2 regions of the Arthrobacter roseus genome follow, and region 2 is predicted to be linked to the other one. Evidence: predicted binding sites of a transcription regulator. Region 2 holds the regulator's gene; the other holds the start of a gene.

Region 1 (14,965 bases), 950 kb from region 2:
GGAGCTGACAAAGCGTGCTATCGGTCTCGTCTAAGTGCACGGAACAGCGCGAAGCCCGCAACCGCGATTGCGGTGACGCTCAACACCCGCATTGCCGGTCCGATGCCCGGTACCCACAAACGCGTGGCGGAGGTGCAGAGGCGTTGTGCCGAAACCACGTATCTGCACCTCCGCCACGTTTCTGCGTATGGGACCGCGGGATGTCGAGAGGACGAAACAAAGGAGCGCCCCGCGTGATGCGGGACGCTCCATTTATGGTGTTCAGATGGTGCAGCCAGGCCGTGCCTGGCCGACCGGTTGAGTGGCTAGAAGCCGCCCATACCGCCCATGCCACCCATGTCGTCGCCACCGCCAGCAGGAGCGTTCTTCTCCGGCTTGTCGGCCACTACGGCTTCGGTGGTCAGGAACAGACCCGCGATGGAAGCAGCGTTCTGCAGAGCGGAGCGCGTTACCTTTACTGGGTCATTGACGCCTGCGGCGAGCAGGTCCTCGTAGACGCCGGTTGCAGCGTTCAGACCATGGCCAGCGGGAAGACCGCGGACCTTGTCTGCAACAACGCCTGGCTCCAGGCCCGCGTTGAACGCAATCTGCTTCAGAGGTGCGTCGATGGCAACCCGGACGATGTTAGCGCCAGTTGCTTCGTCGCCCGTCAACTGGAGACCCTCAAAAGCAGTCTTGCCAGCCTGGATCAGGGCAACGCCGCCACCGGCGACGATTCCCTCTTCCACGGCAGCCTTCGCGTTGCGCACAGCGTCCTCGATACGGTGCTTGCGCTCCTTGAGCTCAACTTCCGTTGCGGCACCAGCCTTGATGACTGCAACTCCGCCGGCCAGCTTGGCCAGACGTTCCTGCAGCTTCTCGCGGTCGTAGTCAGAGTCCGAGTTCTCGATCTCCGCACGGATCTGGTTGACCCGGCCAGCGATCTCTTCAGCGTCTCCGGCACCTTCAACGATGGTGGTCTCGTCCTTGGTGACAACAACCTTGCGGGCCTTGCCTAGCAGGTCCAGCGTCGCGTTCTCGAGCTTGAGGCCCACTTCTTCAGCGATGACCTGGCCACCGGTGAGGATGGCAATGTCAGCAAGCTGTGCCTTGCGGCGGTCGCCGAAGCCCGGAGCCTTGACGGCGACCGACTTGAACGTTCCCTTGATCTTGTTGATCACGAGCGTTGCGAGTGCTTCGCCTTCGATGTCCTCGGCGATGATCAGCAGCGGCTTGCCGGACTGCATGACCTTCTCCAGAACAGCAACGAGATCCTTCACGTTGGAGATCTTGGAATTGACGATCAGGATGTACGGATCTTCGAGAACCGTTTCCTGACGGTCTGCGTCCGTCACGAAGTAACCGGAGATGTAGCCCTTGTCGAAGCGCATACCCTCGGTGAGTTCCAGCTCAAGGCCGAAGGTGTTGGACTCCTCGACCGTGATGACGCCTTCCTTGCCAACCTTATCCAGCGCTTCGGCGATCAGCTCACCGATCTGCGGGTCACCGGCGGAGATCGAAGCGGTGGCTGCGATCTGCTCTTTGGTCTCGATTTCCACAGCGGAGGCCAGCAGTTCCCGTGTCACTGCTTCAACGGCCTTCTCGATGCCGCGCTTCAGGGACAGCGGGTCAGCGCCGGCTGCGACGTTGCGCAGGCCTTCTTTGACCAGTGCCTGGGCAAGCACCGTTGCGGTCGTGGTGCCATCGCCAGCGACGTCGTCCGTCTTCTTGGCAACTTCCTTGACGAGCTCTGCGCCGATCTTCTCGTAAGGATCGTCGAGCTCGATTTCCTTGGCGATGGATACACCATCGTTGGTGATCGTGGGGGCGCCCCACTTCTTCTCAAGGACAACGTTGCGACCACGCGGGCCGAGCGTTACCTTGACGGCATCGGCGAGGATATTCAACCCACGCTCGAGGCCGCGACGCGCCTCTTCATCAAATGCAATGATCTTGGCCATAACGGCTTGGGTCCTTTCAGGGACAGGTCTGCCTCAATGCAAGGTCTTGACAATTCCGGAGGTGCCCGCGACGGACGGAATGCCCCGGAACGATCTCTGTACGTTCCGACACCATCCCTCACCACAGGAACTGTCAGGTTCACTTTACGCGTGAAGTTTTAGCAGTCCACACGCGAGAGTGCTAACTCCATAATTAGCACTCTACCCTGCCGAGTGCAAGCCATGGAGTACATCTTCGTCGTCTCAGGCGGACCACAACCCGCATGACGATAACGAACCCTGACGGCAGAATGGGGGAAGGTCCCCATGGTGAAAGCCTGTCAGGTGACATACGTTATTTGCAGAAGAACACTAGCTAGGAGACAAACATGTCAGAACGCACCCCGGACTCTCCGGACGACCACCAGTCACAGACTCCTGACGATCAGGATCAGCAGCCCCAGTACGGCAACCCGCAGGAGAACCCGCAGTCCACCCCCGGCCAGCAGCAGTACGGGCAACAGCCCCCACCCTCCGGTCAACAGCCGCCGTACGGCCAGCAGTATGGGCAGCAGCCGCAATACGGGCAGCAGCCTCCGGCCTACGGCCAACAGCAGCAATACGGGCAACAGCCGCCCACTTACGGCCAGCAGCCCTATGGGATGCCGGGCCAGCCATACGTGGAACAGAAGTCAAAGCTGATTGGCGGGCTGCTTGGTATCCTGCTCGGCGGCTTCGGCGTTCACCGTTTCTATCTGGGTCACACAGGTATCGGCATCCTGCAGATCGTCGTAACGTTAGTAACGTTTGGTGTTGGCGCGGTGTGGGGCTTTATCGAGGGCATCATGATCCTGGTTGGCGCAGAGCCGTTCCGCCGAGATGCGCGCGGCGTTCCGCTCAAGGAATAACGCCTCACGAGTGAACTATTTGCGCCCGGTGAAGTGCTCCATGGACTTGTACACGCCAAACACCTTGTCTGCAACAATGTCCCAGACGGGAAGCGGGAGGACTCCGCGCAGTGCCTTGCTGAGCTTCACTGTCCACGGCATCATCAGGATCGGGGCTCCCTCTCTCATGGCTTGCCACACGCGCTCTGTGACGGCTTTGGGCTCCATCAGCGGGGTCATCAGCGGCCCACGCACCCCCTCGAACATCCCAGTCTTGATGTAGGCCGGGCAGAACGTGGTCACCGCAATATGGTGGTGCCCCGCCTGCTTCAGTTCCAGCCGCAGCGAGTCACTCCACCCCACGACCGCCCACTTGGATGACGTGTAGACGCTCATCCGCGGGTTCGCGATCAGGCCTGCCGCCGAAGCCACATTCACGATCCTGGATGCTCGTCCGCCCTCGATCATGCCCGGCAGAAATTCGCGGGTGATGTGCATGAGGGCCAGCGCATTGATTGCCATGGTGGCAGCAATGTCTGAGCGCTGGTCGTGCTCCCAAAAGTATTTCCCGCGGATGATTCCAGCGTTGTTGAACAGAATGTCGGGATTGCCGACGTCGTTTCTTACCTTCTCGGCTGCCGCCTCGATGGCTTCAAGCTGGCTGATGTCCACGACGTAGGGGTGGATCTGCGATCCCTGACCGGATAGTTCCGCGGCAGCTTTTTCGAGCAGCTCGGCGTTGATATCCCACAGGATCACGTGCGCGGCATGGTCCTTCACCGCGAGTTCAGCGTACATTTTGCCCATGCCCATCGCGGCGCCGGTGATCAGAACTGATGATCCTGCAATAGATCCCAAAGTACTGCTCATTGCTGTTCCTCCTTGTGTGCCGGGATAAGTTTTCCCGGATTCATGATGCCGTCAGGGTCGAGAGTATGTTTGATGCCACGCAGGACTTTCACGCCCAGCCCACCGATTTCTGCTTCAAGGTAGGGAGAGTGGTCCATTCCGATGGCGTGATGATGCGTGATCGTTGCGCCTGCTGCCACGATGGCGCTCGACGCGACTTCCTTGACCCGCGCGTTTTGCGCCAAACCGTCATCTTCGAGTCCGGCAAGGAACGTGAAGTAGAGGGACACACCGTCGGAGTACACATGTGAAATGTGCGTCTGAACGAAGGCACCGCCACCGTTCGTCCGAAGTGCTTCGAGGATCGCGGCGCGCACGCTCCGATACGTTTGTTCCGCCCTGCTCCACGTCGCCGCGGTTTCGACGGTTTCAACGTAAATGCCCCGGGTCAGCAGCTCATCACGCAGGTACGGGCCGCTGAACCGGCCATGTTCCCAGGCCAGCGCGGGCATGGGGCCCAATCTTATGCCCCTGGATTCCCTCAGGATCCGGGCGCTCCGGCGCTTACGGCCAGCGATTTCGCTGGCACTTCCCTCCCAGACAAAGAGGGCGAGCGACGGAGTCTTCTGGCCGCGGACTGCCAGATACCGCGAGAGCGCACCGGTCTTCCAACCGCCTAGTTTGAAGGTCGACGCCGTTTCATCCGTATCGCTGAGTCGGCAGACGTGCGGCATGTCGCCGCGCACGCCGTCGTGCTGCAATCGCCTCATCGCCTCGGCTCCAGCGGCGAACGATGGGAACGACCACGCCCCATACGTCTTGTGGTCCGGCTTCGGGGTGATCTTGACCGTGGCCGTCGTGATGACACCAAGGGTGCCTTCGCTTCCGACGACGACGTCGAGCAGCTGCGGGCCAGCGGCCGTGCCTGGCGCGGAGGATCCGACGTCGAGCGGTCCGGCCGGGGTTTCGACGTGAACGGACTTCACGAGGTCATCGGACCGGCCGTAACCAGTGGAAGCCTGGCCGGCGGACCGGGTGGCGACGTAGCCGCCCAGGGTGGCCTGCTGATGGCTCTGGGGAAAGTGGCCCAGCGTGAAGCCATGCGGTTCGAGCGCCGCCTCAATAGCAGGGCCCCTGATGCCGGCCTCGAAGGTTGCTGTCCGGTTCAGCGGGTCAATGTGCAGGAGGCTGTTCAGGCGCCGCAGGTCCAGTGCGACGACGGCTTCAAACGGGCCGCGCACGGGCTCTACCCCGCCCACCACGGAGGTTCCGCCGCCGAAGGGCACCACTGCCAGCCGCCGTCGGAGGCTGATGTCCAGAATCTCGCGAACGTCTTGGGTGTTGCCGGGGAAGACGACGACGTCGGGCGCGTACAATGCGTCTCCGCTGCGGCGGCGCAGGAGGTCCGGGGTGCTCTTTCCGCCGCAGTGGAGGATGCGGTCCACGGATTCGGTAGAGACATGGTCCGCGCCGAGCGCAGTACGGAGTTCGCTCAGCACCTCGTCGCTAATGGCAACGGCACCAACCCGGGCACCAGACCAATCAACGGGCGGGCGGGCGTCGTCGACGCTCGTGAGCTTCAACGTTCGCCGCAGAAATTTCCGGGCGCTGGGGCTGAGCGGTCTGGCCCTGTCTGGGTTGCCCCAGCCGTACCAGACTGAGCGGCCGACCTCTTCTGTGATGTTAGTCACCATGAGATACAGTGTTACACATGAAGTCGCAACGTATCACTCGGGATGCCGACGAGGAACTTCTCGTCGCCACCAGAGACGCAGTGATTCTCCATGGAATCAGGCGAACGACAGCCAATGACATCGCGGACCGCGCAGGCATATCCCGCATGACCTTCTACCGGCGAATGGGATCTGTGGAGAACGCAGTGCTGCAGGCACTCACCCGCGAATTCCGCGTTTACACGCGCACTGTCCAGGTAGTATCCCCGTCCGGTCCGGCACGCGAAACACTCGTCCACTTTGCGGTCGAAAGCGTCCGCGTCTTCGCGACGTCGGACCTCCTCACCTCGATCGGCGAGCGCGATCCGGAATTCCTCATCCCGTATGTGACGGACAGGTTTGGAAAAAGCCAGCAGCTCATTCTCGACCAACTGGGTGCTCTGATCGACGACGGCGTCACGGACGGCACCATCGAAGCCGGGCCCGGGACTGCCACAACACTGCTGCTAGCCCTGCAGGGAGTAGCACTCTCATCGCGGATGCTACTCCGGATCGATGCCTTTGAGGACTCGATTGCGGAACTGCGGAAAATGCTGGATCGCTATCTGACGCCGCCCGGCACCAAGACGGCTGGGGCACTTCCATGAACGCGAACTCCGCGGAAAATCAAACGTGGATCAACGACGCCACACGCCAGCTGGCACTGGATCACGTAGCCAGCCACACTGTCGACGTTGTGGTGGTGGGCGGAGGTGTGACGGGCGCGGGCGTTGCCCTCGACGCTGCAAGCAGGGGACTCAGTGTCGCTCTGGTCGAAAGCAACGACTTCGGCTCAGGAACCAGCGGTTACAGCTCAAAACTTGTCCATGGTGGGCTGCGCTATCTGGCAAAAATGGACTTTGCGGTGGCATGGGAATCCGCGGTGGAACGGCGCTGGCTGATGAGCCGCATCGCGCCACATCTGGTCCATCCGCTGGGATTCATTATCCCCGACAGCCGCAGGGCGCATCCGCTCGAGGCGGCGACCGCCGGACTTGGAGTCGTCATCTACGACGTCCTGCGCAGGCTCTCCGGCATGAGTGGTGCCATACTCCCCCGACCACAACTCCTGTCCCGCCAAGCCGTTGCGGCCATGGTCCCGGCACTGGATGCGGATCAGATACGGCGCGGCATCCTCTACTGGGACGGACAGGTGATCGACGACGCCCGCCTTGTCCTGGGCATTGTGCGGACGGCGGCGGGCCTCGGCGCACACGTGATCCGCAACCTCAAAGCCACCGGTATGACGGCTACCTCGGTGAACGCGGTCGATACCCGAACAGCTCAGGCGATAACGATCCACGGCCGTACAGTGGTGAACGCCACCGGCGTCTGGGCCGCTGAATTTGAGCCAGGTCTGACTATCACTCCCAGCCGGGGAACGCATCTCGTGGTGCGCGCGGAGCGGCTGGGTAACCCGCACACCGCGCACACCGTCGCCGTTCCCGGTCTCTTTGGCCGGTATGTGTTCGTCCTGCCGCAATCCACCGGCGTCGTCTACATTGGGCTGACGGACGAAGAGGATCAGCAGGCGGAAGGCCACCAACCACAGGTTCCCGAGCACGACGTCGGCTTCCTCCTCGGCGTTGTCAACACCACCCTTGCTGTCCCGTTGACGCGCGACGACGTCGTCGGCTCCTTCGCCGGGCTGCGGCCGCTGGTGCAGTCCACCAATGAGAACAACGTTCGCGGCACTGCGGACATCTCACGCCGGCATCTCATCCAGGATGTCGCTGGCGAGCCCATCACCGTTGTCGGTGGAAAGCTGACCACGTACAGGCGGATGGCACAGGACGCCGTCGACGTCGTGACTCGTCGGCTGGGCTACGGACGCACGTGCAACACGCGCACCCTACCGCTGGTGGGAGCCTCCGGACTGAACGAGCTCGACGACGTCCAGGCGCCCGCCCGCCTGATCCAAAAATATGGGACAGATGCCGTCAGCGTCTGCGCGCTCCAGCGACAGTATCCAGCGCTGGGAGAGCCACTCTTCGAGGGCACCGACATTACCGGCGCAGAGCTGCTGTTCAGCGTGCTCGCCGAAGGCGCCACTACCGTGGAGGACCTGTTAGAACGCCGCACACGATTGGCTCTGGTACCCGCCGATGCCGCCAAGGCACAGCCCATGGCAGAAGAGATCATCGCCCTTGCAGCCGGCATCCCCCATCCATACGCCCATGGCGAAGGGACGCCCGAATGACCGCCATCACTGGCCGCGAGGCTCTGCTTCTGGTGAACCCAGTCTCGGGGAGCGGCCGCGGCCTCAAACTCTGGCCAGAGACGGCCAGTGCCCTGCGTGCGGTCGGATTCACCCTCACTGTCACCATCACCGAGAGCCTTGACGACGCCACCGCTCAGGCACGCCAGGCTGAACCCGGCAATCTCGTCGCAGTTCTCGGCGGGGACGGTTTCCTCGGAGCGGCCGCAGCCGGAGCGCGCGATTCCGGTGCCGTCATCCTCCCCCTGGCTGGCGGGAGGGGAAACGATACGGTCCGCCGGCTCGGTCTTCCGTTGAACCCGGTGACAACCGTGCGTGCGCTCACGACGCTCGACGTCAAGGCACTCGATCTGGGCCTGATCAATGGGCGAGCATACTTCGGCGTCGCTAACGTCGGATTTGACGGACTCGCCAACGAATACGGCAACAACGCCCGGCTGTACCTCGGTCCGTTCGTGTACCTCTACGGCGGGCTCAAGGCCATTCTAAACTGGCGCAACGTGACATTCACCGTCACAACCGATGACCGGCCGACGACGTTCTCCGGCTGGTTTGTCGCCGTCGGGAATGTGGGCCAGTACGGCGGCGGGCTACGAATTTGCCCGGAAGCCAAAGCCGACGACGGCCTGCTCGACGTGGTATCGCTCGGCCGGGCGGGAGTTCTCTCCATGATTGCCACATTCCTGCGCTCCTACCGCGGCACGCACCTGAAACAACGCAGCATCAGCTTCGACCGGGGCTCAAGAGTGACCATCACCGCCAACAAACCGTTGAACGTCTACGCCGACGGCGAGATGGTGTGCGCCCTTCCAGCATCAGTGGAGGTAGTGCCGCTGGCTGTCAAAGTTCTTGTCCCACCGTCATCGTGCGCGCTCGGTGCCACTCATCCCGCGTGATGCCGTACACCACGGAATCAAAGACTTCACCGCGCACCACCCGGGCGTCCCGGAAACGGGCTTCCTCTTTCCACCCGAGCTTCTGCCCCACCCTGCACATGGCCGTATTCCCCGACCACGTGGAGTAGTCGAGGCGCCGGATATCGGTCCCACCGAAAAGGTAGCCCGCCCAGAGCCCCAACGCTTCTGTGCCAACGCCGCACCCGCGGGTACCGACGTCGAACACTGTGATGCCGATGCGCTGGTCTGTGACACTGTCCGCGATGACAACCCGGGTACGCGTATCCGGCCAATCGTCGGTGGTGATGTGATGCTCAAGACGTTCGACGGCGGCGTCGGCCTCCGCATCCGACGGCGGCGGCGGCGGAGGCGGAAAATACGGTCCGTCCCAGAGATGCCATTGCTGGTAGGGACGCAGCCACTCACGGTAGACAGGTAGATTATCTGGCTGCCAGTCACGAAGACGAACTTGAGCCCCGTCCATCAGAAAACTGCTCATTCCACGCTCCTGTTAGGTCTCAAAACGGCAGGAATGTCCCATTGGGTGGGAGGGCGCTGCGACTTACTGGAATCCAGGTCCCAGGACAACGGCAAGAGGTCCAACGGCAGCGGAGTCCACAAGCGTTGGGATGCCAAGCAACGCGCTTAGCGCTTGGGCGTTCGGTAGCTGCTCAGATCCGTTGTAGTAAATGATCGACGCCTGCAATGGTTGTCCAGCCCAGTTCGTGATGGCTCCAGGAGTCCAGCCATTAGCGCTGATGCGTTGGGCTGCGCTGTTGGCCAGCCCCGGGACCACAGTCGCGTTCATGACCGCTACAGACTGGCTCTTATTGACCGTGGCAGCGGGCTCGGTGGGCTCAGCGCTTTCTTCCACGGCTGGTTCGCTCGTTTCGGGGTTGGCCGGAGGGTCCTCGGTTGGATCCGCGCTCGCGGAAGCACTTGCCGACGCACTGGCTGAATCCGTGGAGGCGGGCGAGGAGGTCTGTGCTGTAGACACCGATGCCGTGCCGTCATCACCGGCGTTCAACCCCATTCTCGGGAGGACAAAATAGGCCGCGAGTCCCACAAGCAGTGCCAGCAGGCCCACCGTGATGATCAAGCCAAGGCCACCGGAACCAGGAGTAACGAGCCGTTCGCGGTGAACACCCTGACGGGACGTTGACTCCGGAACCTTATCGAACTCGTCGCGTGGATACTGGGTCATGTCCGGTAGGGTCCTTAAGGCGTTGACTAGAGGTTAAGCTTCGTGGCCCAACCGCCGGGCCGTTCTGGCGCGCTGCCGGGTTGTTCGTAGTCTACGCAATCTCTTGACCAACATGGGGTCATGGGCCAGCGCGTCCTCTGTGTCGATGAGGGCGTTGAGGATTTGGTAGTAACGCGTAGCGGAGAGATCAAACAGTTCGCGGATGGCCTGCTCTTTGGCCCCAGCGTACTTCCACCACTGCCGCTCCAGGGCGAGCATCTGCTGGTCACGAGCGCTCAGAGGGCTTTCTTGGTCAACGGCATCCTCATGGATGATTGCTTCGGGCTGGGCCATGGTGCACCGCGCTTCCCTGTAGTGAATAAATCTTTTGTGAACAAAGCTGTCCCGCTTCAATGATAATCGCGAATGACACACGTGTCATTCAGCAGTACAACAACGTAGGCCCGTTTCGCGGTAGACGGTAGAAGTCGGCCAAGATGGAGGAGTGAACTCCGATGAAGCACTTTTCACCCTGCCCAGTGAGGAACCTGCGCCCCTGCTCTTCGCGTCCCCGGCAACAGTCGACGACGTGGTTGGGCCCGGATGGGCGGGGCCAATGGCGTCCGCGGAACCTCAGCTGCATGAACTCGCAGCGTTTCTGCAGAGCGAACTGGACGCTGGACGGCCGTTCTTGCCGTCATCGGAGAACATTCTGCGCGCCTTTCAGCAACCGCTGGAACAGGTCCGTGTTCTCATCGTTGGGCAGGATCCTTACCCCACACCGGGGCATTCAGTGGGCCTCGCGTTCGCTGTCAACAAAGGGGTTCGCCCACTGCCGCGAAGCCTGAACAACATCTACCGCGAGTTGGCCACGGATGTGGGGATCTCGACTGCCCCGCACGGGGATCTTTCGGGGTGGACTCGGCAGGGGGTACTTCTGCTCAACCGATGCCTCACCGTTGGTGTCAGCGATGCCGGTTCCCACCGAAACCGAGGGTGGGAAAACGTGACAGATCTGGCCGTCCGTGCACTGGTGACGAGCCGACGTCGGACCGGTCAACCAATGGCGGCAATTCTTTGGGGACGCGACGCACAGAAGCTAGCGCCCCTCCTTGAAGATATTCCCACTGTGGAATCCGTCCACCCCAGTCCGTTGTCCGCCGCACGCGGGTTCTTTGGGTCGCGGCCGTTCAGCCGCGTCAACGAAATGCTGGTCGCACAGGGTGGGGACCCCGTGGACTGGCGGTTAGATCCGTGAGTAGCTCCCGGGCTGCTAGCGGCGTCGGTTGCTTCGACGTTCGTTGCTGCTGAGACCACGGGTGAAGGGCCTGGCCAAGTTGTCGCCAAGGACCACGCCGCCAGCAATCGCCAGAATGATAGTCAAGGCATTGAACAACCCGACGGCGCCGCTGGTCATGACTTCTGATTCCACGCTCAGGTCATACATGGAGCGGAAGATAGTCAGCCCGGGGTAGAGGAACATGACGGCTGGGACAGCGACAACCAGCTGAGGTGCACCGAGTTTCAGCGACACGATCCTGGCCAGCATTCCAATGAAAACAGCAGCTACGGCTGGTGCCAGCCGGTATCCGAAGCCCAACGTCAGCACCCAGTAGTACAGCAGGTAGCCTGCCACACCGACCAGCGACGTCGGCAGCACAAGTTTCACGTCGGTCTGTTCCGCGATACAAATCATGGCCACCGCTATGAACACCAGCACCACCACCACGGGCAGCGGATAAATGGATCCCTGCGAGACGATGACGTCCAACTGCTCTATACCCAACATGAGGCCAACCACCAGCGCGACGGCGATTCCGGCGACAATGCCAGCGAAGACAAAGAAGGCGGACAGGTACCTTCCGCCGGCGGTGACGGGGAAACCGTTGATCGCGTCCTGGGTAGCTGAGACAAGACGTCCAGTTGGCAAGAGGAGAAGTATCCCGGCGGAGACCACCAGTGCAGGCTCGATGTCCACTTTCAGCCACCAGAACCCCATGGCGGTGAACGTCACAAGCGCCGCTGACGTCGCAACAGCGAAGAACTCGGGAACACGCCATTTGCCCAGCGTTCGGGAGACGAGATCCACCGCCATGCAGATCCCAAAGCCTATGAGTGAGCCCAGCAGGCCTCCGCCGATGAACGCGACGATCGCTGCGGCGAAGATACCGAACGCGGCCGTCACCATCCAACGAGCGAAGGGTTTGGTGCGTGTGGTGATCTCTTTCAGTCTTTCGGAGGCCTCGACACGTGTGAGCCCACCATCGATGATGTCCGTCACCAACTGGTGAATTTGGGTGAGGCCAGCATAGTTATTGGTCCACGACCGGACGACGCGCAGGACCGACGTCGGCGTGTGCTCCTTGGGCGAGTAATTCAACACCACGGACTGATTGGTGATGTCGACTTCGATGTTTTCGAGGCCGAACGCCGTGGTCACCGCGATAATGCTTGTCTCTACTTCCAGGGCACCCGCGCCGTACCGGAACATGGTTTCGGCTAGGCCAAGGGCGAAGTCCAGAGTTTTACGAGCGCTGGCATCAGGCCCATTGCGTGCGATCAAGGGGTTTGAGTACGGGCTTCCGGCGAGTCGCTCAACGATACTCATCGCCTGGGTTGGCGGAGATTCACCCTGGACGAGTTTGCGCAGCATCCTTCGCGACGCCAGCTGAGACTTGTCCGGCTTGACCGTGTGCGGGGTGGTAGGCAGTGCGTCCGTGGGCAATGGGCGCACCGTCTTGCCCGACTTTGCCTGTTTCAGCGGCTTGGACTGTTTGCGTACCGGTTTCCGCTGCTCAGCTGGCCGTGGCTCGGGCTTCTGAACCCTGGACGGCGCCGGCACACGCGGAATGAGGCCTGCCTTGGGCTGACTGTCCGTGGCAGGGCGTTCCTGATCGTTGTCTGTTTCGTTGTTCACAGGATCACCTCTTCCGGTTGGCCAGCCTTTCGACGGCCCGTGTCTGTCAGTAAAACGGTTGCTGGTATTTACGCCAGTAGAGTTGTCGTGTAATTCGCTCGCCCACGGTATTCCACAAACGGTACTTCACTGGACTGAGCACCAAGTCATAGCAGCCCGCGAAGTCCGTCACAGTCTTGGTGAAGCTCGTCTTGAACAAACCCATGCCGTGATGGGGGTGTGATTTGTCTTTCACATCGTCTGCCGGAGGCGTGCCACAGAAGTCGTACTCTGTGATGCCTTCGGCCTTGAGCTGGTTGATCGCTGTCCATTGGAGCAGGTGCGAATCGCCGTACTGGTTCCGGTTGGGTACGGACCCACCATCCTTGTAGGTTCCCTTGTTTCCGTACTTGACGACGAACGCTCCCACCGAAGGCTTTCCGTCCTCGTAGACGAACAGGAATCGGCCAAGACCGGCAGAAAGGAACTTCTCCCAGAAACTCTTGTAGTACTCATAAGGCCTGGGGATGGCAGAGAGTTTGCCCTGCTGCGCGGTGCAGATCATGGAGTACATCGATTGGAAGGTTTCTTCGTTGCCGTGCACGTTCCGTACTTCAACACCTTCACGGATGGCCCGGCGGATAGCATTGCGGCCACGTGAATGCAGGGTACGCAGCAACGGGTTCTCGTCCAGACTCACGTCCAGGATGGCTGTGCTGTCGTTGACCTGAATGTTGTAAGACTTCACCAGCCCCCTGGCTGTCCACTGTTCGCGAACACCAACCGAGTCGACGACGTCGGGTTCTATTTTGATGGCGAAGACCCTGAGCCGGTCACGGCGGACCAGTCCAGCTACCGCTTCCACCATGTCCGGGATGTCCTCACCGAAGGCTGTGTCTGGGCCCTTGATCATGTACCAGAGCTTCCCGAGACCGGGAAAGCTCTTCTCCAGTACGGGGTTATAGGAAACTACCCCTTCGCCCTCGATGACCAGGTGAATGGGCGTCCATCCCTGCTCCTGCTTCACCTCAAGGAACGGCTGTGACTGCATCATGTTGCCGCCATTGGGATTGGCAATGACGTGCTCGTCCCAGGCGGCGATCTCCTGGGCCGAGGCGTGACGTGCTTCGAAACGAGCCAAGGCGGGCCCCCATCAGTCAGTGGTGGTGAACGGTGGTCTAGAAGTAGATTCGGTGGCGGATTCGGTGGGAGAGGGACAACGCCGCCCGTTGACCGATCCGCTGCCAGAACATGTAAGGAATTTTCCGGACGGGCTGATCAACGGTACCGATGTAGGACACGATGTCGTTGGAGAAGCCGGATTTGAACTGCCCGAGCCCATAGCTGGGATGGTCTTTATCTTCCATCGCTTCTGGCGGCGGGGTGGCGTGGAGGTCGTAGCTGGTGACGCCCTGTGACTTCAGGTGCTTCATGACTTCCCACTGCAGTAGGTACGGAGCCCCTGAGTTGCCGACAGCCTTCGAGCTGGCGCCGTCCTTATAGAGGCCCTTGGTACCAAAGTGGGTGACGAAGATGCCGGCGACGGGTTCACCATCCTTGATGGCGAAGTGGAAAGACCCGCGGCCTTGCTGCGCTGCCGAGCCCCAGAAGTGCTCGTAGTAGGCGTAGTCACGCAGGTAAAAGCCCCCGCGTTCAGCCGTCTCTTTGTAGAGCGCGTACATCAGCTGCATGGTTTCGGCTGTCGCTGGACGCGTCTCTGCGGTGATGCCTTGCTTCTCTGCTTTGCGGACGGACCGCCTACCGCGCTGGCGAAAGCTTGCGAAAATATCCTCTTCACTCGGTGTGAGATCCACGATGATGGTGTGCACGTTCGGTTGAATGGGCTTCACAGCGACGAACGACGCCGGCAGAGCCGTGTCCGCGGGAACTTCCGGTTCCATGGTGAACAGGAAGATGTCCTTGTGCCTTCGTGCGTAGTCGGCATTGGCTCCCTCGATGTCCTTCAAGAGACCGCCGTCGGGCGTTCCCGGCCCCTTTGGTGAATACCAGAGCTGGCCCAGGCCATAAACCTTCTTGACGAGGAACAGGGCGTAGATGCTGTGCTCGGCCTCGTAGACCATGTAGCGCGGGACCCATCCGTTGGCCCGTTTCTGCTGGGCAAAGAAAGTGCTCTGGAGCAGGTCCCCGCCGTCAGGGTTGGTGAGGATGTGGCGGTCCCACTGCTGGGCTTCCTGGAGTGTTGCTGAACGGAGTTTCATCGCATTTGAGCATACCAGCGGGCTCTGTGAAGTCGCTGGTATGAGCGGTCGACGGTTCACGTACGAGATGGCGTGATCATTTAATCATCAGTAGGCTGACTGGCAAGGGTTGGCTGCGTGGTCAGCCCCGTTCAATTCCTTCCACGAAAGGGTGCAGCGATGACTGAACAGAACCTCCCCGATGAA
Region 2 (14,965 bases):
CACGAGAGCGATCTGCGAACCCCTCGGCTTCCGGCTTTGGAGGACGTGGCTCAGGGAAGACTCGGCGGTCTCATGCAAGACGACGACAAGGTCAGTCTTCTGCATCCACACCGCGAGTCTCCCTGTATCCATGGGCGGGACGATCTCTGGAATCCGTGATCGGCGCGACTGCTTGGAAGCGGTTAGGACTACTGACTCCCATTTACGCACCCCCCTACTTGCCTTATCGGCTTTCCATCGCACAATTGAGCGATCCGCCTGCCACGGAATGACAGCATCTACGCCAAGTTCGGTGGCAGCCGCAATGGCCATCTCGTCCCGATCACCCTTCGCAAGTGCTTGTACGAGGGTCACTGATGGTTCCGGCACCGTCTCATAATCGAGTGAAAGTACCCGCAGCATTATGGCTTCAGAGGCGATCTCCGTGACTATGCAGCTGGCCCGGTGTCCCTGACCGTCGACGACGTCAATGGCTTCCTCGATGTCGATCCGTTTGACAACGGCGTGCCGTGCTTCAGCCCCGGTGAGCCGAAGCACGCCTCCTGGTAACGCGTCGGCGACCTCAAGAGGGTTACCGAAGAAACACTGATTGCTCATGGTTACCGGTTGCCAAGCCGTTCGCGTAATCGTGAAAAGACGCTGCTGCCGGTCGCTGCGAGTTTGCCTTCGGCGAACTGTTCTCCGCGGAGGGAGGCAAGCTGCCTGAGAAGTTCCTCTTGCTCGGAGTCGAGCTTCGAAGGCGTCTCGACGTTAATATGGATTCGAAGATCGCCGCGGCCGTAGCCACGAAGATGCGTCACACCAAGTCCGCGCAGGGTGATGATCTCTCCTGACTGTGTCCCGGCCTTGATGTCGAGCTCGCGGTCGCCGTCAAAAGTTACCAGCTGAAGCGAAGTTCCCAGCGCTGCCGCTGTCATGGGCACCGACATCGTCACGTGGAGATCGTCGCCTTCTCGGATGAAATTGGCGTCTTGGGCAACACGAATGTCCACGTAGAGGTCGCCCTGAGGACCGCCGCCTGGGCCAACTTCGCCTTGACCACCAAGTTGGATACGTGTCCCTGTAGCAACACCTGCCGGCACTTTGATGGTCAACGAACGACGGCTGCGTACGCGCCCCTCTCCTGCACATTGGTGACAGGGATCGGGGATCACTGTTCCCAACCCCTGACAGCTGCCGCAGGGTGCCGTGGTCATGACCTGACCGAGGATGGAACGCACCGCCCGCTGAATCTGTCCGCTACCGTGGCAGATGTCACAGGTCTTTGGACTCGAGCCGGGCTGGCTGCAGCTGCCGTCGCAATCTGGACATACGACAGCAGTTTCCACATCGAAGGTTTTGTTGGCGCCGAACACAGCGTCTTTGAGATCGATCTGCACACTGATCAGAGCGTCCTGACCGCGCCGGGTCCTGGACGGCGGCGCACCGGCGCCAGGGCCGCCTCCACCGAAGAAGGTTTCGAATATGTCCTGGAAAGCAAATCCTGAGCCGGAATGTCCGCCACCGAACCCACTGTCGGTTCCGTTCTCGTTGCCTGTTGTGTCGTATACGCGCCGTTTTTGGGGATCTGCAAGCACCTCGTATGCCCGTGTGACCAGCTTAAACTGCTCCGAGGCGTCCGGCCCGGAATTGACATCGGGGTGAAGCTTGCGTGCCAGTTTCCGGTATGCCTTCTTGATTTCCTCGCCAGTTGCGTCGCGGCCTAGCCCGAGGACTTCGTAGTGGTTGCTCACGTACATTTCACTTCCTGTAGTTCGTGCCCCGGAGGGGACTTCTCTGACCCAGAGGCCCCGGAGATCACTCCCCGAGAATTCTCGACAAATATCGGGCAACTGCGCGAACCGCTGCCATGGTTGTGGGATAGTCCATGCTCATTGGGCCCAGTATCCCGATCCTGGCGGAGTAGTCCGGTCCGTAACCCGTAGCGATCACGGATGCCTCGGACAGCCCGCCATGGGGATTTTCTCGGCCTATACGCACCGACATGCCACGTTTATCCTGTTCCATTTCAGTTAACAAGCGAAGCATGACCACCTGTTCCTCGAGTGCTTCAAGGACGGGTCCGATGGTCAGTGGAAAATCTATGGTGGAGCGTGCAAGATTCGCTGTGCCGGCCAAAATGATTTTGTCCTCCCTGTCGATGCGGGCCAGGGAGCTCAGCGCCTGCCCGAGCGTCTCTGCGGTCACATTCGAATCAGGAGGAGTTCGGCGAAGTATGTTTGACAACCGAGTTTCGACGGCGGCCATCGGCTGGCCGGCCAGCTCCGTGAGAAAACGCTGTCTATGATCGAGCAGCACTTCTTCGGAGATCCGGGTGTCGAGCGAAATTATTTTCTGCTGAACGGTCCCGGTGTTGGCTATCAGGACAATGAGTACCTGGGTGGGTGCAAGAAGCACGAACTCGATATGTCGGACCGCTGTTCTGCTCAGGTGCGGGTACTGGACCACTGCTACTTGATTGGTGAGCTGAGCCAGCAGCCGAACCGTACGGTCCATGACGTCGTCGAGATCGTCAGGACCCTCAAGCAGTGCCTGGATGGCACGTCTTTCCGGGCCGGACAACGGCTTTACCTCGGCTATCCGATCAACGAACCGTCGGTAGCCTTTGTCTGTGGGAATTCGACCGGCACTCGTATGAGGGGCAGCAATGAGCCCCTCCTCTTCCAGTATCGACATGTCATTTCGAATAGTTGCGGAAGAAACGCCCAGATGGTGCCTATCCACCAGTGCCTTGGACCCGACTGGCTCGCGGGAGTAAACATAGTCTTCAACGATGGCGCTCAGTACCTCCATCCGGCGTGGTTCACTCACCGAAGTCACCTCCTGCGCTCTCCCGTGGTCGGATCATGGTCCAGGGATCGAAGTTAGCACTCGACACACCCAAGTGCTAAGTCTAATACCTCTACCCGGTCTGGCAGGACTTGCTAGCATCGTGGTCATGACCACATACGGATGGGGACCGCAGGACCTGACCGAACCGAGCCGCAAGGAACTGATGGAAGTTGAGGCCTCTGCGGGCGTGGTCCTGGAGGACAACCAGACGGGATGGGTCGGTGCCGTCGTCCGAGTAGAGAAGTCGGGTGGCCTCCATGTGATGTCCCTGGAGGATCGCAACGGCAAAACACGGAGCTTCCGTTTGGGCTATGGGTTCCTACTCGATGGCGAGCCCGTAAAAGTTGTTTCGCCACAACCCCGTACTGCCGAAGCCACAGTGCATCGGACGGCATCGGGATCGCTGAAAGTAGCAGCAGCACGAGCTCGAACTGCCCGTGCCAGCAGGATCTGGGTTGAGGGTAAACATGACGCAGAACTTGTGGAAAAGGTCTGGGGCGAAGACCTCCGACATGAGGGGATCGTTGTCGAACCGCTGCACGGCATCGATGATCTACGTGGTGCGATTCGAGATTTCGACCCGGGACCGCAACGTCGTCTAGGTGTTCTCGTTGACCACCTTGTCTCCGGGTCGAAGGAGTCGCGCATAGCGCAAGACGCAATGTCTTTACCCGGCGCGCGATCGAATGTCCTCATTGTCGGGCATCCCTACGTTGACGTGTGGCAAGCAATTCGGCCACGTGTTCTTGGATTATCGCAGTGGCCGGAAGTTCCACGGGGCGAGGACTTCAAAACGGGAATTCTTACTCGCATCGGCTGGCCTTACGCGGACAAGGCCGACGTCGGGCTGGGGTGGCATCGAATGCTCAGTGCCGTCTCCAGCTACGCTGATCTGGAGCCATCCCTGTTGGGCCGAGTGGAAGAAGTCATCGATTTCCTGACTGCATAAGTAAGATAGGTAGAGCAGCGTCCGTAGCAGGCGAAACAACGTTCGGCCTCCGAACGGGACCGTCCACGGAGATAGAGGAAAAGGAAGTATCAGTGTCCAACCCCGCCAGTCAGGACCGGCCCGGCGAAGACGGCAAAGCCCGGTCGAAGCCCCAATATCAGGGCTCACCCGCGACTGCCTTGCCCCTCACTGCGTCCGAGGACCGCCAATGGGCTACGTTGGCCCATTTCGGTGGCATCCTATTTTTTATACCGTCACTAATTATTTACTTGGTATTCCGCGAGCGTGGGCCATTCACCGCCCAAGAGTCTAAAGAGGCCTTAAACTTCACGCTGCCACCTTCGGCGATAGCCCTCGTCGCGTTCCTGCTATCTCTGCTGCCAGGTATTGGGGGTGTATTCGCGGTTATCAATGCATTGGTCTGGGTGGGCGTTACCGTCTACTCGGTCAAAGCGGGAATCCAGGTAAACCGAGGACGTCCCTACCGCTATGACTACAATCTGCGCCTCTTACACTAATCGTCGGGCAACAGTCTGCGGACCACCGCATCGGCTAGGAGCCGACCACGCAATGTGAGGATAAGGGTGCCACGAATGGCGGACTTTCCGTCGACAAGTTCCTCAGCAATCAGATCTGGGACCTGCCTACGGGCAGCTGCGTCCAACCCATCGATGTTCAACCCCTCGGACAGCCTGGTACGCAGCATGACGTCTTCGACCCTACGGGTCGGCTCATCAAGTGTTTCACGACCGGCGGCCGGGGATTCTCCAGCCACCAGACGCGCGGCATAAGCGCGTGGATGCTTAACATTCCACCAACGAACGCCACCGACATGAGAGTGGGCACCCGGACCGATCCCCCACCAGTCCTCACCCCGCCAGTAAGCGAGATTGTGTCGGCATTGTTCCGACTCCGATCTCGCCCAGTTACTGACTTCGTACCATCGCATGCCGGCAGCCTGCAGCTTCTGCTCCGCTAAGAGGTACTTATCCGCATGGTCGTCATCGTCCACGCCGGGAACCTCTCCCCTGCGAATCTGCGCAGCGAGCTTTGTCCCCTCCTCGATGATCAGGGCGTAGGCCGAAATATGATCTGGTGCGTAACTCAGCGCGGCGTTCAGGCTTGTCTCCCAGTCCAACAAAGACTCGCCCGGAGTACCGTAAATTAAGTCGAGGCTGACAGACAGGCCGGCATTACGCGCCCACTTGACCGCCTGCGGGACGCGCTCGGGTGAATGCGTGCGGTCCAGTACCTTGAGTACGTGCGGCTGCACCGATTGCATGCCGAAGGACACGCGGGTAAACCCCGCTGCTGCCAACGCTGTCAGGGCTTCTGGAGTCACCGAATCGGGGTTGGCTTCAGTTGTTACTTCCGCCCCTGGAGCAAGCCCCCAGGTATCAATGGCAGCAGCAAGTACCGACGTTAGATCCTCGGTATCCAGCAGTGTTGGAGTCCCCCCGCCGAAAAAGACAGTGCTTAGCGGTCGCCCTTGAACACCAGAGCTGACAAGGACATTCTGAGCCAGCGCAATTTCTCTGCAAGCGGTCGAAGCGTACTGATCCTGCGACGCACCCCCTCCGAGCTCAGTGGCCGTGTAAGTGTTGAAATCGCAGTATCCGCAACGGACTGCGCAGAATGGAATGTGCACATAGAGTCCAAAACTGCGTCCATCGCTGCCTACCGCAGCTTGCGCCGGGAGTAAACCATTAGCCGGTGCTGGCTCTCCAAGCGGCAACGCACCGGGCATCAGGGTTGTCCGTACCTGTTGGGGAACGGCATTACTTCTTCGCTTTGGCCTTCGAATCGTCGGAGGACAATGCCGCCACGAAAGCCTCCTGAGGAACCTCGACGCGGCCAACCATCTTCATCCGCTTCTTGCCTTCTTTCTGCTTCTCCAGCAACTTCCGCTTGCGCGAAATGTCGCCACCGTAGCATTTGGCCAAAACGTCCTTGCGGATGGCCCGAATATTCTCTCGGGCGATTATCCGCGAACCGATGGCGGCCTGAATGGGCACCTCGAACTGCTGGCGTGGTATCAACTCGCGAAGCTTGCCCGTCATGAGAACGCCATAGTTGTACGCCTTGTCCCGGTGTGTGATGGCACTGAAAGCATCTACCTGTTCACCCTGAAGAAGTATGTCCACCTTGACGAGATCAGCTGCTTGCTCACCGTCTGCCTTCCAATCAAGGGACGCATAACCACGAGTCTTCGATTTCAATAGGTCGAAAAAATCGAAGACGATCTCAGCCAGTGGCAGCCGATAAAGCAATTCCACGCGCTCTTCGGACAGATAGTCCATTCCACCAAGCTGGCCGCGGCGCGTCTGGCAAAGTTCCATAATCGCTCCGACGAACTCACTGGGCGCCAATATCGTGGCGGACACCATGGGTTCGCGCACTTCAGTCACCTTCCCATTGGGGTACTCGCTGGGGTTGGTGACCGTGATGATCGCGCCATCTTCGAGCGTCACGTCGTAGACGACGTTCGGTGCTGTTGAAATAAGGTCCAGATTGAACTCCCGCTCGAGCCGTTCCCTGATGATTTCCAGGTGCAGAAGACCCAGGAAACCTACGCGGAATCCGAAGCCAAGTGCAGCCGAAGTTTCAGGCTCATACGTGAGCGCTGCATCATTGAGTTTGAGCTTGTCCAGGGCATCTCGTAGGACAGGGTAGTCAGTACCGTCAATCGGGTAGAGCCCGGAGAAAACCATGGGCTTCGGATCGGCGTACCCTCCGAGCGATGTTGCTGCGGGTTTGGCGAGATTGGTCACCGTGTCGCCGACTTTTGATAGCCGAACATCCTTGACACCGGTAATAAGGTAACCGACTTCTCCGACGCCAAGGCCTTTGGTGATTGTGGGCTCTGGAGAGCTGACACCAATTTCCAGCAGCTCGTGGCTTGCCTTCGTTGACATCATCTGAATCCGTTCCCGCGGACTCAATGTTCCATCCACCACGCGGACATAGGTGACAACGCCACGATAGGTGTCATAGACGGAATCGAAAATCATTGCGCGGGCTGGCGCGTTGGCGTCGCCCACGGGAGGGGGCAGATCAGCAACGATTTTGTCGAGTAGAGCTTCGACCCCTGCACCCGTCTTGCCGGAGACAAGCAAGACGTCTTCAGGGTTACCACCGATGAGATTGGCGAGCTCTTCAGCGTATTTTTCGGGCTGTGCACCGGGTAGATCGATTTTGTTCAGTACAGGAATGATTGCGAGGTCGTTCTCCATGGCCAGGTAAAGATTGGCCAGAGTCTGTGCCTCAATTCCCTGTGCTGCATCTACTAGAAGCACAGCGCCCTCGCAGGCGGCCAGTGAACGGGATACCTCGTACGTGAAGTCAACGTGGCCCGGTGTGTCGATCATGTTCAAGGCATAGGCTGTGCCGTTTAGTTCCCATGGCATGCGCACAGCTTGGGATTTAATGGTGATTCCGCGCTCACGCTCGATGTCCATACGGTCGAGATACTGCGCTTTCATATCCCTGCTGTCCACCACGCCGGTAAATTGCAACATCCGGTCCGCCAGGGTGGATTTCCCATGGTCGATATGGGCGATGATACAGAAGTTTCTGATGATCGCCGGATCCGTTGCGGCGGGCACCGGTGCGGTGCGGGCCATGGGAGACACTGGCAGTTCCTCACTTTTTGCGGGCAGGGGCTTCAGGGTACCGTTTGGACGGCGACCGTCGAACCTACATCCTCCCATGCTAGCGCGACAACTCCGGACAACCCCTGCCCGCTTACCGTCTGGTGCACTGCGCACCCAGATGGTTTGTTCATCTGCGTAGGTAGGTAGTTTTCTGCTAGTGTTGACTGCTGTGTGTCCGAGCAGGTCGACGGGCACTTCAGTCCAGTCGCCATTACGGTATCCCCACGCCGCTCAGTCAATGGCTGGAAAGAATTACCCTCACCGACCAGTCCGCAATACAAAGAGAGTCTCCATACGTGGCAAATATCAAGTCCCAGAAGAAGCGCAATCTGACCAACGAAAAGGCTCGTCAGCGTAACAACGCTTTCAAGTCTGAGTTGAAATCAGTCATCCGCACCGTCAACACGGCCGTTGCCTCCTCAGATAAGGAAGCAGCTGTTACTGCGCTGGCTACGGCCAGCCGCAAGTTGGACAAGGCAGTGTCCAAGGGAGTGATCCACCAGAACAACGCGGCAAACCGCAAGTCGGCGATCTCCAAAAAGGTCAACGCCTTGTAAACAGGTCTTGAATGTGGCCGGTTCCTCACGAGGAACCGGCCATTTCTATGTTCAGCTTCGGTTCGCGAGGGAAATAACGGTTATGGCCCGTTCCACGGCATATACGGGGTCCCTGCCGGCGCCTTTAACCTGAGCATCCGCTTCGGCGAGAACTTTTATTGATCGGATGACGGCCTCCGGAGTCCATGAGCGACCATCACGGCGGGCTTGCTCAACCTGCCACGGCGCCATGCCAAGATCTTTGGCCAACTGTGCACTGCTTCCACTGGCTTGGATAACCTTGCCGACTGTCCTGACTTTCATAGCCAGTGCGGCGACGAGTGGTACGGGATCGACTCCGGTGGCCAGCGCGTGCCTCGCCATGGACAGTGCCTGCCCGCCCCTGCCGGCCAAGGCTGCGTCCGCCACCTTGAAAGCTGTGGCTTCCACCCGTCCACCGTAGTACTTCTCCACAGACTCAGCTGTTATGGACCCTTCAATGTCCAAAGAAAGCTGCTGACAGGCTGCCGCGAGATCCGAAAGCTGAGATCCGACTGCGGAAACCAATGCTCTGACCGCGTCAGGATCGATTCTGCGTCGGGAGGCACGAAATTCTGACGCCACGAAGGCAGCTTTGTCGCTGTCCTTCTTCAGTGGCTGGCAGTCGATGACGGGAGCACCCGATTGCTGGACGGCGTCCAGCAGCTTTTTGCCTCTGTTGCCTCCTCCGTGGCGCAGTACGAGCACGACATCAGGTGCCGGCTCACTGGCGTATTGGAGTGCATCGGTGAGGAAATCATCATTCATCTGCTCCAGCTGCACGACTTCTATCAGCTTGGCATCACCGAACAGGGACGGCGACGCATGCATTTCTAGCTGACCCGCAGCGTAGTTCGACGCGTTGAGGTGAATAGTCTCCGTCTCGGGCCGCTGTTCGCGGACTTTGCGGCGGATCAAATCGAAGGCACGCGTACCCAGATAGTTCTCCGGGCCGACTACGAGCACCACACGAGCAGGATGGGCTTCGGTCCAAGAAACGGAGTTCTGGGAATGACCCGTTTTATGCTTGCCTGGGGCAGGACTCATGAGCCACCTATCGGGACGGATGAATTGATGAACCCCTCTAGATTGCCACGCAGGCTGCGTTCGGCCAACTGAGAGCGCAAGATCAAAAAGATCTGGCGATCAACTTATCCTCGACCATGTCCAGGGTGAATGATCCCGCAACGTCAGTCCTCAGAACGGTAGTGCCCCCTGATTCCAATGCGTTCACGATGGTCGGTCCAGGGTGACCATAGGTGTTCTTGGCACCAACAGAGATCATCGCCAGACGGGGCCGGACCTGTTCTACAATGCGCGAACCACCATTACGTGCGCCGTGGTGGGCGACCTTCAACACGTCTATGGTCCCGGACGCGATGTTGGGCTCGGCCGCGAGAAGCCTGGCGGCTGCATCCTCCTCGAGGTCGCCGGTGAAGAGGATGGTGGTCTCGTGGCCAGCTTCGCGAGCACTGACCAAAAGCACACAACTCATGTTGTTCTCATTGGTCGATGTGAAGGACTCAGCGGGCCACAGAACGCGCCAACTCACATTGTTCTGCTGTCCGGCATCCCCTGCTGTCACCGGTACTTGCGGAACATCTGCGATGGCGGCCCGTATGTTCTTCGGCAGTGGTTCACTCGTGGATGAATAGGCGATCTTCTTGACAATTCGGCCCTTCATCACGCCTTGAATGCCGCCGTAGTGATCGGCGTGGGAATGTGTCAACACCAGCAGATCTATGACCTCGACTCCGAGATTCCGCAAGCAACGATCCATTGGCTCAGGCTCCGGACCGGTATCAATGACGATCGCCGACTTCGGGCCGGTGCGGACAGCGAATCCGTCACCCTGCCCGACGTCGCAGGCGGCGATGTTCCACTGCGGCGCCCGTTGCCATGGCATGGGGAGGACGTCCACGGCGAGAATGACGAGCACGGCGGTAAGCGCGGTGCTGATGACAAGCACTCTTCGCTTTCGGCTGGGTCCGACAATGCGCAGCTCATCGGGTGGACGCTTCAACCGGTGATTGAGGACCGCAACGCAGCCGATGAATAGCAATGTGACGAGCGTTGCCAGCACGATTCCTGCTGGACCATCTAGCCACGGGGTGGAAGCCGCGGGCAGGTCAGAGAAGAAGCGTGCGGTAAGGGCAACCCATTGTGTGCCCACGGCCGCCAGCAGATTCGGTGCAAGAGCCAGGGCCGGGTGAATTGATCCAGCCAACACACCAATCATCCCCAAGATCGTTATGAACGGGACAACCGGGGAGGCCAGAATATTCGCGGGTACCGAATACGTTGGCAGTGTTGGATCCAAGGTAAGAATGACCGGGGTGCAGAGCATCTGTGCTGCCATCGGAATGCTGAGAATGACCGCTACAGCCCGGGGCATGATCGAGGACAATACCGTCACCAACGGCGGACCAATCAGAATGAGTCCGGTGGTTGCCAGAACCGACAGAATGAACCCGTACTCAGCATGAATCCAAGGATCAGCGACGATCAGGAAGATGACCGCCACTTGCAACAGACCAAAAGAGAGCTTGCCTCTGCCTGACAAGACGGCGAGGACTCCGAGGGACCCCATCACCGCTGCGCGCAGTACGGACGGGTCCGGGCGGACAAGCAACACGAACCCCGACAGTGCCGCCATCGCGAGCAGGACGGCGAGTCCTCTTGGCAGTCTGCATAGCCGAGCACACAGGAAAGCGAAGGCCAGCACGAAGGCGCAGTTTGAACCGCTGACCGCGGTCAGATGGGTAAGGCCGGTGCTCTTCATAGCTGTTTCGAGCTCATCGGTGAGCATGCTTCTGTCGCCAAGGACCATCCCTGGAAGCAATCCCCGAACATCGGGCCCGAAATTGGAAGCCGCATCACGAAATGTAGCTCTCATCTGCGAGGTCGCCGATGCCCAGCCCGACACCTGTGCCTGCACCTGTGGCACAGCAGACGAATAGAGTGTTGCGGTGAACCCCGAGCCCGGCGGTGGCGCCGCGAGTTTTCCTGTGGCCCGGATCCTGTCTCCCATGCCTACGTCAGCCCACGGCTCTCCACCGATAAGGAGCATCCGCGCATTGGATCCGTACTGTCGACCATTCGCGACGACGCCATCAACAGCAGCCTCGATCTTGTATCGTCGCGCTCCCCATTGACTCGACATTCCGTCGGCGTCGGACGTTGCCCGCAGCTGCATGACGACTTCGGAACCTGCCGCTGCATCCGCGGCCAGATCACCGGCCTGTCTTGTGTCCAGGTGAACGGCGGCGGAGAACACGACGGCTGCTGCGACGGCCAGAGGCACGACGAACAGTAGCACGAGTGAGATCCGGCGGAACATGACACACAGGATGAGCAAGACCACCGCTCCGGTTGCGACAAGTGCTGCGATGAAGAACCCGGCATTGGAGTCCGTGTGCGTTGCCAAGACCGCGGCGCCCCCGGAGGCTACGGCAGCGGGTAGCAGTCTCAGATCTTTGTATGGACGGGCCGAATTCTCTGCTGGTTCAGCAGGCGGTCGGTGAGCAGCAAGGATTGGGTGAAGGCGCGCCCAGAGTCCTATTCCTTGTGTATTGGCGGCTTTGTTGTCCTGTTCAGTGGTAGATGCCGAGTCAATAAACTTTCGCCAAGGGCTTTGCTGTCCCATCTAAACCGTGACCAGGTCTGCAAGAGAAGCCATCATAGCTTCGCCTACTCCTGATACGGCGTCCAGATCGGCGATGCTGGAATATCCGCCGTGTTCTTCACGCCACTTGACAATTCTCCCCGCAAGGACGGGCCCGACACCAGGTAAAGCTTGAAGCTCATCTGAGGAAGCGCTGTTCAGGTTCACAAGGCCGCCACTCTCCTCAGTGGCTCCTGCTCCGGCTCCAGCAGGTACTTGTTCGCCCACCCTGGGAACGTACAATTGCACACCATCGGTCAGCGGTGCTGCTAAATTTACTGCGTCCAGTGCAGCCTCGGGCAGGGCTCCACCTGCCGCCTCGATGGCTTCGAAAATCCGGCTTCCATCCAAGAGCGAGACAACACCGGGCTTATTGACGGCGCCTGCAACGTGCACAATGATGTCACCCCCTTTTGTCACCCCCTTCTGCGTGCTTTCGGACTTTTGGGCGTCGTCATCGCCTTCCGGTTCCGTAGACGGAAAAACGCCGGGAGGCACCGGCGAGGAATCAGCAGCGCCGACTTCATCAATGCTGACGGCCGCGAGGGGTTCGTTGGGCTGCTGAAGGAAGATGATGAGGCAAGCCGCAGCGATGAGCACAAGGCACATTCCGGTCACACCGACCGCGATTCGGAATCGCGGAGTACCGCTCACCGGCTCGGGCGCCATATCGTCTGAGGACGATCGACTTCCGGCTTGTGTTGCCCACCTGTGACGGCCCATAAAATGAGCCTAGGATCCGTAGAGCCTGTGAACAGTGGCTGTCCCAAGAGATGTGGATGGTTTGGGAGGCTAGCCAACCTGGGGAGGGGAAGTTGAACTATCTGCGGGTGCAGCCACTACCGAGGACGCCACAGCGATGGCCACGGCGCCCAATCCTCCGTGGGCGGCCAGTACGGCGGGGAGCCGAGACTGGACAATATCGACTTCCGGCAGGTGGGCCAGCAACTCATCCACAACGGCGCTTGCCTGTTCCTCATTGCCAAAGTGATGAACAGCTATCAAGGGCGTTCCGCTTCTGGCCAAAGCGTCCATCACAACGATCTCGACAAGGCGCCCCACGGCGCGCGGAGCGGTACGCGCCTTCTCCAGCAGAACAATACCGCCGTCGACAACCTGCAGAATTGGCTTGACGGCCAATAGCATTCCGATCCACCCCGCTGCTGGCCCGATACGTCCGCCTCGCCTCAGCTGATCCAAAGACGGTACATAGAAGTACAGGTTCGTTTCAGCTGTCATCTTTCGCGCCCGGTCTGCCACGACCGCCAGAGACGACCCTTTTGCGGCTTCTTCAGCGGCGGCGATCACTCCATAGCCCATCGCCATGGCAACTGTTCGGCTATCGAGGACTTCCACCGGAAAGTCCACGCGGCGTGAGGCCAACCGGGCTGCATCCACCGTTCCCGAGAGAGCCCCGGATAGGTGAATCGAGACTGCACCGGTGAACCCTGCCAGTTTCAGCTCTCTGTACTTGGCTTCAAATTGGCCCGGCGACGGCCTCGAAGTGACGACGCGCTTTCCTTCCGCAAGGGCGATCGCCAACGTTGACGTCAGATCGACTTCGTCCTCGCTGAATATCCGATCGTTGATCATGACCGGCATCTGGACTGTGCTCACCGTGCCGGGTAGAACCGCGGTTGCGCCATGCGTTCCGCCCGCCGTGTCAGGTAAAGCCGCTGCAGAGTCGGTTACAACGGCGATGCGTGTCCCGCTTCCAGGCATGCTGGAGGCTGGCGCTTTCCTGATGCGCTTCGAAGCACGGTCCAGCCAGCTCATGACCAGAACCTACACGGGAACGATGTTGACCAGCTTGGGCGCTCGGACTATCACCGTGCGGATCTCCTGCCCATCAAGCGCTCGCAGAGCTGCTTCTGATCGCAGAGCCAGATCCCGGAGTTCGTCCTCGCTGATATCCGGTGACACCTCGAGGCGGTCACGGACCTTGCCCTTGACTTGGACCACGGCTGTAATACTGTCCACCGTCAACAAGGATTCGTCAACGGTCGGCCAACCTGCAGCGGCCACCGAGGGCTCATGCCCGAGGATCGACCACATATCCTCCGCAGTATAAGGGGCAAAGAGACTGAGCACGACGGCGACCGCCTCCGTTGCCTCCCGCACTGCTGGATCGGCTGCACCAGCCCCCGAATCGATTTCCTTGCGAGTGGCGTTCACCAGTTCCATGATTTTGGCAATGACAACATTGAACTTGTGCTGGTCCAGCAGCACGGAAGCGTCCGCGACTGTCCTGTGCGTTGCTGAGCGAAGGCCCCTGTTTCCCATTGATGGATCGGTTCCGGGCGTGGTGGCAACATCGCGGGCGAGCCGCCATGCGCGGGCCAGGAACTTCGCGGACCCGGATGGCGAAACGTCTGCCCAGTCCACGTCGTCTTCCGGTGGTGAAGCGAAAATCATGGTCAGACGGACCGCATCAACACCGAAAGTGTCCAGCTGCTCCCCCAGATCAACGCCATTACCCAGAGACTTACTCATGGCCTTGCCGCCGTTGAGCACCTGACCCTGGTTCAGCAAAGCATTGAACGGTTCATCAAAGTCGATGAGTCCAAGATCATTAATGACCTTGGTGAAGAACCGGGCATACAAGAGATGGAGGATAGCGTGTTCGACTCCTCCGACGTACTGCTGCACTGGCAGCCAGTTGTTGGCGGCGTCAGAGTCGAAAGGTCCATCAGTATACCCTGGCGACGTGAACCGCAAGAAGTACCACGAGGAATCCACAAAGGTATCCATGGTGTCCGTATCCCGGGTAGCACTACCGCTACAGCGCGGGCAATCCACTGCAGCCCAATCACGTGCCGCGGCCAAAGGAGAAGTGCCCTTCGGCGCGAGCTCCTCACCACGCAGGTTCTCTGGAAGGGTGACCGGAAGCTGGTCATCTGGAACCGGTACCTCACCGCAGCTGGCGCAGTGAATGATGGGAATGGGAGTTCCCCAGAATCGCTGTCGTGACAGCAACCAATCGCGGAGCCGGAAGTTGACAGTTTCTTCGCCGGCGTCACTGGAGGTAAGAATTCGGACGGCTACAGCGACCGCCTCCTCTTGCGGCAGGCCTGTAAGCGACCCTGAGTTGACAAGCGTTCCATCTCCCGTGGTCGCCATACCGGATTCAGCGGGGTGCGCTTCTCCCGTGTCCACAACGACACGCACCGGAAGATCGAAAGCCAGAGCAAAGTCTAGGTCGCGCTGGTCATGTGCCGGCACAGCCATGATGGAACCTGTTCCATAATCTGCCAGAACGTAATCGGCGGCCCACACGGGAAGACGTTCCCCA

The links. The regulator HrcA, encoded in region 2, represses chaperone genes, less so after heat shock. The targets are predictions, from matches to a motif close to TTNGCACTCGNNNNNNNCGAGTGCNAA.
Region 1: the regulator HrcA is predicted to act here: its motif matches at 2,099-2,125, upstream of groL (chaperonin GroEL).

Annotation. Positions count from the first base shown of each region.
Region 1 is NZ_JAFBCU010000001.1:915,337-930,301, reverse strand. It holds gene groL (chaperonin GroEL) at 306-1,940, opposite strand; gene JOE65_RS04805 (TM2 domain-containing protein) at 2,309-2,827, shown strand; gene JOE65_RS04800 (SDR family NAD(P)-dependent oxidoreductase) at 2,843-3,676, opposite strand; gene JOE65_RS04795 (FAD-binding oxidoreductase) at 3,673-5,349, opposite strand; gene JOE65_RS04790 (TetR/AcrR family transcriptional regulator) at 5,367-5,975, shown strand; gene JOE65_RS04785 (glycerol-3-phosphate dehydrogenase/oxidase) at 5,972-7,567, shown strand; gene JOE65_RS04780 (diacylglycerol/lipid kinase family protein) at 7,564-8,481, shown strand; gene JOE65_RS04775 (GNAT family N-acetyltransferase) at 8,426-8,980, opposite strand; gene JOE65_RS04770 (LytR C-terminal domain-containing protein) at 9,044-9,685, opposite strand; gene JOE65_RS04765 (DUF3263 domain-containing protein) at 9,719-10,018, opposite strand; gene JOE65_RS04760 (uracil-DNA glycosylase) at 10,170-10,922, shown strand; gene JOE65_RS04755 (threonine/serine exporter family protein) at 10,938-12,425, opposite strand; gene JOE65_RS04750 (lipid II:glycine glycyltransferase FemX) at 12,628-13,701, opposite strand; gene JOE65_RS04745 (lipid II:glycine glycyltransferase FemX) at 13,739-14,779, opposite strand; gene JOE65_RS04740 (hypothetical protein) at 14,939-14,965, shown strand, end outside.
Region 2 is NZ_JAFBCU010000001.1:1,867,451-1,882,415, forward strand. It holds gene JOE65_RS09125 (16S rRNA (uracil(1498)-N(3))-methyltransferase) at 1-597, opposite strand, end outside; gene dnaJ (molecular chaperone DnaJ) at 600-1,733, opposite strand; gene hrcA (heat-inducible transcriptional repressor HrcA) at 1,798-2,811, opposite strand; gene JOE65_RS09140 (DUF3097 family protein) at 2,939-3,781, shown strand; gene JOE65_RS09145 (magnetosome magnetite crystal formation protein family) at 3,874-4,299, shown strand; gene hemW (radical SAM family heme chaperone HemW) at 4,296-5,528, opposite strand; gene lepA (translation elongation factor 4) at 5,560-7,413, opposite strand; gene rpsT (30S ribosomal protein S20) at 7,731-7,991, shown strand; gene holA (DNA polymerase III subunit delta) at 8,043-9,056, opposite strand; gene JOE65_RS09170 (DNA internalization-related competence protein ComEC/Rec2) at 9,139-11,436, opposite strand; gene JOE65_RS09175 (helix-hairpin-helix domain-containing protein) at 11,656-12,396, opposite strand; gene JOE65_RS09180 (DegV family protein) at 12,466-13,449, opposite strand; gene leuS (leucine--tRNA ligase) at 13,459-14,965, opposite strand, start outside.